Regions from separate parts of the Paenibacillus sp. P2(2022) genome, predicted to be linked through region 2. Evidence: predicted binding sites of a transcription regulator. Region 2 holds the regulator's gene; the other holds the start of a gene.
The links. Region 2 encodes NrdR, which represses ribonucleotide reductase genes. Its sites were predicted from a motif close to AACACNATATATNGTGTT; they were not measured.
Positions count from the first base shown of each region.

Region 1 (3,415 bases), 160 kb from region 2:
ATGCGCCTGATTTGCGTTACTTTTGTTCATAATATATGGATAGCCAGACTCCAACTGAATCATGGCAATTTTCGTCAGCATATCACGTGCGCTCATCGCTATTTTTTTCTTCACTCGATCGTCAGCGAGCAGCGTATCGTACATTTCATCCAGATCCATGTCGTCCAAATGTGTTCCATAAGCCTTGAACACACTATAAGGTGCAAATACATGCAGTGGTTCATTATCCTGTGCCAGCTTGTAAAAGCGGTTCGGCACCAGCAATCCGATCGAAAGTGTCTTGAGACGTACTCTTTCATCAGCATTGATTTTTTTACTATCCAGGAACTCCAGCACGTCCCATCCGAAAATGTTGTAATAGGCTGCACCAGAGCCTTTACGTTGACCCATTTGATCCGCGTAGGAGAAACCATCTTCCATCAGCTTCAGCACAGGCATAATGCCTTTTGCTGCGCCTTCTACACCTTTAATTGCCTCGCCGCGTGACCGCAGCTTCGACAGGTTAACCGCAACACCGCCGCCAATTTTGGACAATTGCATGCAAGTGTTCAATACATAGTTGATTGAGTTCAGAGAGTCATCCATTTCGAGCAAGAAGCAGGACACCAATTCCCCACGGCGGCTTTTGCCAGCGTTCAGGAAGGTTGGTGTAGCTGGCTGAAGACGTTGCTCCATCATCGAGCGGGACAACAGGCGCGCCGTATCGGCGTTGCCGCGTCCCAAATGCAGGGCGACAGCAGCCACCCGGTCAGGGTAGTGTTCCAGATAGACTTTACGGTCGTTACTCTTCATTGCATAATCAGTATAAAACTTGGATGCTGCCATATAGGAAGGGAATTTAAAATTATAGCTATGAGTGATATGGAAAATATCATTAATTTCATCAGCTGTATAGCTGTTATAGAAATTTTCGTAATAATCATTCTCAATCATATACAGCACTTGAGCAGCTGTGTCAGCAAACTTCAAACTCCGTTCTTGAACTTCCTTCATAAATTCTGCTACAGCCTCTTGGTCCTTTTCCAATTGGAAAAAGCCGTCTGTATCGCGTTTCATCAACATGTTGTTCAATTCAATATGCCGCAACTCGGCTCACCTCCTGTTTAAAACGCTCCACATCTCCGAACGTTCCAGATAATTCAAATTTGCTAATCACGGGGACATTATAATGGTCGGCAATCAAATCCGCACTTTTGGCAAATTTCTCACCCCAGTTACGGTTGCCGCTTGCAGCTACACCAACAAGGTTTTGTGCATTTTTTTTCAAAAATGAAGATACCCTCTCAGGTATCTGCCCAAACCCGGTTGTATATGTAATGAGTACGTAAGGTTCTTCTATAGTCATTTGCTCCTCAATCTGAACCGCCGGAAGCTTGAGCTTGTTTATAAATCTTTTTACATTGCCGGTCTTGGAATCATAAGCAATCAGCATGGTGTGCAACCTCCTTAACAATTAACGAAAAAAAGAAAACGGCATTGCCAAGAGACCCATCATAGCTGTAATCCCTTGCTGGCTGCGCCATTTAAGATTTTTGACTCTATATTTACATGTATTTTCATACCTTTATCTTCAAGATATCGGGCATAAATACGTTTTTTACACTATATTTAGAGTACATTTTCTATTTTATATCTATATATAGTTTTGTCAATCGGTCTAGAGAGGCTCAGAGGACCCAGATCGGGTGTAAGTCCAAGCAGGGTGCGGAAAAGAGCGAAAGAACTTTTTTTTCGTAAGTATGTTAAAAAAGTATTGGAGTTTTTTAAGCTGAGGATGTACGATTTGTCAATGGGCAATAGAATGGAAAATTTACATTTTACTGTAGAAAGGATGAGGCAAATGGGAAGTGGTTTTATGGCATTTCAACCGTTTAGTATTATCTTTTTTGTCGTGTTTGGACTCATTGCTTTTGTAATCATTATGGGAATTGTCAAATCGATAAGTGCAGGTCTTTCCAATCAAGCAGCCGAACAGGTCCAACGTTCTTGCAAGGTTGTGGATAAGCGAACGAGAGTGCGTGGGGGGTCAGGCAATTTTTCAGCTTCGACCGATTACTATATCACCTTTGAATTTGACAGGGGGGAGCGTAAGGAGCTGGAGGTGAAGGATACGGACTTCGGAATGATTGTAATCGGGGATCGCGGGGAGGTTCATTATAAAGGTACACGTTTCCTGGAGTTTGTGAGATTAATGGGAGCGTAAAAGGGGGACAGGGTGATAGAGTATTACCAGAACCAATACATAATAGGGAGGAAGCTGACGATGCCACATATCATTGGAGCACGAATTGTATTAAGAGAGTACCGTCAGGAGGATATACCTGATATCCGAAGATGGGTTAATGACTCGGCAATCACACATGGATTAAGCGACGTATTTATCTATCCGCATTCACAGGCTAATAGTGAATCTTTTGTACAGATGATGATTGACGGCAACTCTGAGATCAAGGGCTTTGTCATTGCACATAAAGATACACTGGACTATATTGGACAACTCGATTTATTCAAAATCAACTGGGTAAATCGGCACGCCACCCTTGGTATTGTAATCGGGCGCGACGGTGATCTGGGCAAAGGATATGGGCGGGAAGCGATACGATTGATACAAAAATTTGCATTTCATTCACTGAATCTGCATCGGCTGGAGCTGGAGGTCTATGCGTTCAATGAACGTGCATATCGTTGCTATCTGGCATGTGGCTTTAAGGAGGAAGGCCGACTACGAGAAAAGCTATTCAGGGAAGGACAGTACTATGACATCATTCAGATGGGGATGTTGCGAAATGAATATGAGGCTGTAGAGCAAGCGAAGGAGCCCTGAAAGTGAGGCCACATAAGCTATTTTACTCCGTCAGCTTTCTTCAATTTTTTATGAGTGAAATCACGGGAACTACGCTCATCTTATTTCTGTTAGCTAAAGGACTTTCTCTGCAAAGTGCGAACTTCTTGCTGGTTGTATTCTTTGTAAGTATTTTTCTGTTTGAAATACCAACTGGAGCTATTGCAGACAAATATGGAAGAAAAATTTCTGTTGTTTTGGGGCTTTGTTGTTTTCTAGTCTACAGTGTATTGTTCGTTTGGACAGATCGCATGTGGCTGCTTGTGTTCGCACAAGTTTTTGGGGGGCTGTCAATATGCTTGCAATCAGGCTCGTTGGAATCCTGGGTTGTGGAAAACAGTGATAAGCCCATGGAAGTTCTTTTTACAACCTCAAACAGTATACAGTACATTTCGGGATTTATTTGTGGTCTGTTGGGGGCCTTCCTTGCAACATTTAACTATTCACTTCCCTGGGCAGCCAGCATTGTCTCTATTATCTTATGTATTATTCTATGCTGCTTTTATATGAAAGAAAAGAATATTACCCATCGAGAAACATCTGCTACTCGCATTACAACGATTATCGGGGAAA
Region 1 is NZ_JAKWFI010000002.1:604,237-607,651, forward strand. Features, by position in the region: gene nrdE (class 1b ribonucleoside-diphosphate reductase subunit alpha) at 1-1,086, opposite strand, end outside; gene nrdI (class Ib ribonucleoside-diphosphate reductase assembly flavoprotein NrdI) at 1,073-1,432, opposite strand; gene MMB75_RS10120 (DUF2500 domain-containing protein) at 1,841-2,203, shown strand; gene MMB75_RS10125 (GNAT family N-acetyltransferase) at 2,264-2,824, shown strand; gene MMB75_RS10130 (MFS transporter) at 2,827-3,415, shown strand, end outside.
Region 1: nrdI (class Ib ribonucleoside-diphosphate reductase assembly flavoprotein NrdI) is a predicted target of NrdR. The motif match lies at 1,599-1,616, and genes of this name have one in related genera.

Region 2 (3,415 bases):
TCGACGCAGATGCCATTGCCCGGGAAGTTATGCTTCCGGGGCATCCGGTGCTGGCGGCGGTCATACAGCATTTTGGACAAGCTATAGTGAACAGTGACGGAACCCTGCACCGCAAAAGACTGGGAGAGATTGTATTCAGAGATCCTGTACAGCGACAGGCACTTAACGATATTACGCATCCTGCTATTCGTGAGGAAATGCGTCTGCGCATGGAAGCTTATGAACGGGAGCAGCCGGACAAGCTTGTTTTGGCAGATATCCCGTTAATGTATGAGTCTGGGCTGGAGAGCCTGTACGAGGAAATTATGGTTGTATATGTACCACGTGATGTTCAGCTCCGACGTCTGATGCTCAGAGACGGTCTGACAGAAGAGCAAGCCGAGCTTCGTTTGTCCGCACAAATGGATATCGAGCAGAAAAAAAATTTAGCTGATATTGTTATTGATAATAGCGGAACACAGTCTGAGACGCAGATGCAAATTGATCAGTTTTGGCAGCGAAAGGGACTTGCATGAACATTTTACGTAAGAAAAGAGTCCTGCTCATTTTGTTTGTCGGATTTGTCCTGATTCTGTTCCTCAACTCGAATTGGATGTCCTGGTTTTACCCGATTCAATATAAGGATGAGATTCGGCAGTATTCACAGACCTATGAAGTGGACCCATTTTTGGTGGCGTCTATTATCCGCGTGGAAACAAATTTTAAAACCAGCAAGCAGTCACACAAGGGTGCACTGGGGCTTATGCAGATTATGCCGAACACGGCCAATTGGATTATGGAGAGTGCCCAGATTCAGAAGGTCCCGCTGGACAGTGTCAAGCACGAGCCCGGCACCAATATTGAGCTGGGTACCTGGTATCTGCATAACCTGTCTATGAAGTTTCAGGATAATCCTGTGGTCATCGTAGCGGCTTATAATGCTGGTCCAGGTAAAGTTCAGGAATGGCTAGATCAGGGGGTGTGGGATGGCAAAGAAGAGTCCATTAAGCAAATCCCTTTTGGTGAGACACGGCATTATGTACAGCGAGTCATCTATTACTACAGGCAATATACAAAAATTTATAATGAGTTTTAAGGGACAGGTTAATGACAACATGAGCCTTTTCGCTTTAAAATGAAAAAAAGCGCAGGACAGGCTGTTTTTAGCAGCCTATCCCTACACTTTTTCGTATTACTTCTTCATTATTACCGAGATTATTGGTATTGTCCTGCCAATTGTTGTTCGGCGATCGTTACGAGGCGTTTTGTGATGTAGCCCCCGATCGAACCGTTCTCATAGGAAGTCATGTTACCTTGGTATCCATCTTGAGGAATGCTGATACCCAGCTCTTGAGCGATTTCATATTTCATTTGCTCCAGAGCACCGGAGGATCTGCTGACTACCAGGTTGTTGGAGTTGCCATTGTTTCCTTGTGCCATTGTTGTTCACCTCCTCGCGACGTGGTAAACATATTATGATCCGTTTCGACAAAATTATTACTAAAAAGCTTCGGGAATTTATTGGAAAAAGGAAGTGATGAGATTATGAAGTGCCCGTATTGCGCTTACAACGGCACGAAAGTGTTGGATTCGCGACCAGCGAATGATAATAAGTCCATCCGACGCCGCCGCGAATGCGAACAGTGTGCCAGGCGTTTTACCACCTTTGAAATGGTGGAAGAGACCCCACTGATGGTCATCAAAAAAGATGGCAGCCGTGAAGAGTTTAGCCGTGATAAAATGCTGCGCGGTCTCATTCGTGCCTGTGAGAAGCGTCCAGTATCAGTCGAGCAGCTCGATCTGATTGTATCTCAGGTGGAGAACGCCATTCGCAACACGGCAGCCACAGAGGTGGATAGCCAGCAGATTGGTGAGCTGGTCATGGAACAGCTCTATCCTGTGGATGAAGTGGCCTACGTACGCTTTGCGTCCGTCTATCGGCAGTTCAAAGACATCAATATGTTTATGAAGGAACTGAAAACACTGTTATCTAAAGATACAGACAGCGACTGATCGCTGACTGTATCTTTTTAGGGCCGTGGCGGGAAGATGTTAATATTTTTTTTATAAAAGTATTGACACAGGGTCGAATATTTTATATGATATAGAAGTCGCTTGAAACGTTAATTAACTTACATGAGACGGGGCCTTAGCTCAGCTGGGAGAGCGCATCGCTGGCAGCGATGAGGTCAGGGGTTCGATCCCCCTAGGCTCCACCATAATTTTATATGGACTCTTAGCTCAGTTGGTAGAGCAGTTGACTCTTAATCAATTGGTCCAGGGTTCGAGTCCCTGAGAGTCCATCCTTTAAAAAAAACGGCAGAAATGCCGTTTTTTTGCTGTTTATATATCTATTCCCGGTCTAATAGAGTATACAGCAGTTCCAAGCTTAACGCTGACTAACATAATCGGCGAGAATTTGTAGATAATCATCATTTACCAATTGTCTGGGGGCAAATACGGCGGTTAAGAAGGTTAGGGACTTGGAATGCGCGATTTGTTCATTCATCATGGAATGGTCAACTTCTGGCAAATGAATAACAGACAGCAGGTCTGGAGATATCTTTTGGCGATATACTCGCTCAGTGTCTTTTACATCTACGTTTATATCTTTCCCAGCCAGAACCAAGAGTACAGGAGATTTAAAGTAGCTTAATTCTTCCGTAGAATCAGAACGAAAATTTTTGCCTATAAAGCTCCATCTTTCTTTGGAAATGATATCGTTAGGACTGGCTATGCTTAGGTATTCTTCATAGGAAGCATGATTTTTCAGTAATTGTAGAACCTTATGGTCGTAGTCCAGTCTCTTTTTAATTTGCTGCGGGCTAGCTCCTGCTTGTTCCAACTCTTTTTTTGTGTTAAATTGCCCTTGTGTAATCCAATTCACAGCCGGCGATACAAGGATGCTGAATGCAATATCATGCTCCTCTTTAACGATTTTCGGAATGACCCAGCCTGCTTGACTGGCTCCCCAAAGGCCGATTTTGTGCTTATCAATCATCGGTAAGGTTTTGGCCCAGTCAACTGCATATCGAATCTCCTGTGCCCGGTCCTCCATACTTTGCTCCAGCCAATCGCCTGGAGCGCGGTTAATACCGGGCTTATTCAGGGATAAGGAAGCATACCCCTTAGAAGCAAACCTTTCCCACAGTGGTTTGTATCCATCATCATAGGTGTCATTGATTGGACCATCTCCATGGACAAAAACAACCAATCCAACCTTTCCCGAGTAGTTTTTAGGCAAAGCCAGTGTACCTGTTAATACTCCTTTGGGAGTTGCAATTTGTATTTTTTCTTCCGTCATCTTGTAGGAATTTTGATATAAAACAATCAATATCAAGGCAACAGCCAGACCTGCCGCAATACCAAGGGTAAGTTTATATGTTTTTTTCAATGCTGTTCTCTCCTCGAATGCAGTTTTGTTCTTTCCAGCTCA
Region 2 is NZ_JAKWFI010000002.1:448,608-452,022, forward strand. Features, by position in the region: gene coaE (dephospho-CoA kinase) at 1-515, shown strand, start outside; gene MMB75_RS09290 (lytic transglycosylase domain-containing protein) at 512-1,075, shown strand; gene MMB75_RS09295 (alpha/beta-type small acid-soluble spore protein) at 1,195-1,419, opposite strand; gene nrdR (transcriptional regulator NrdR) at 1,525-1,992, shown strand; tRNA gene MMB75_RS09305 (tRNA-Ala) at 2,123-2,198, shown strand; tRNA gene MMB75_RS09310 (tRNA-Lys) at 2,210-2,282, shown strand; gene MMB75_RS09315 (alpha/beta hydrolase family protein) at 2,369-3,373, opposite strand; gene MMB75_RS09320 (GNAT family N-acetyltransferase) at 3,357-3,415, opposite strand, start outside.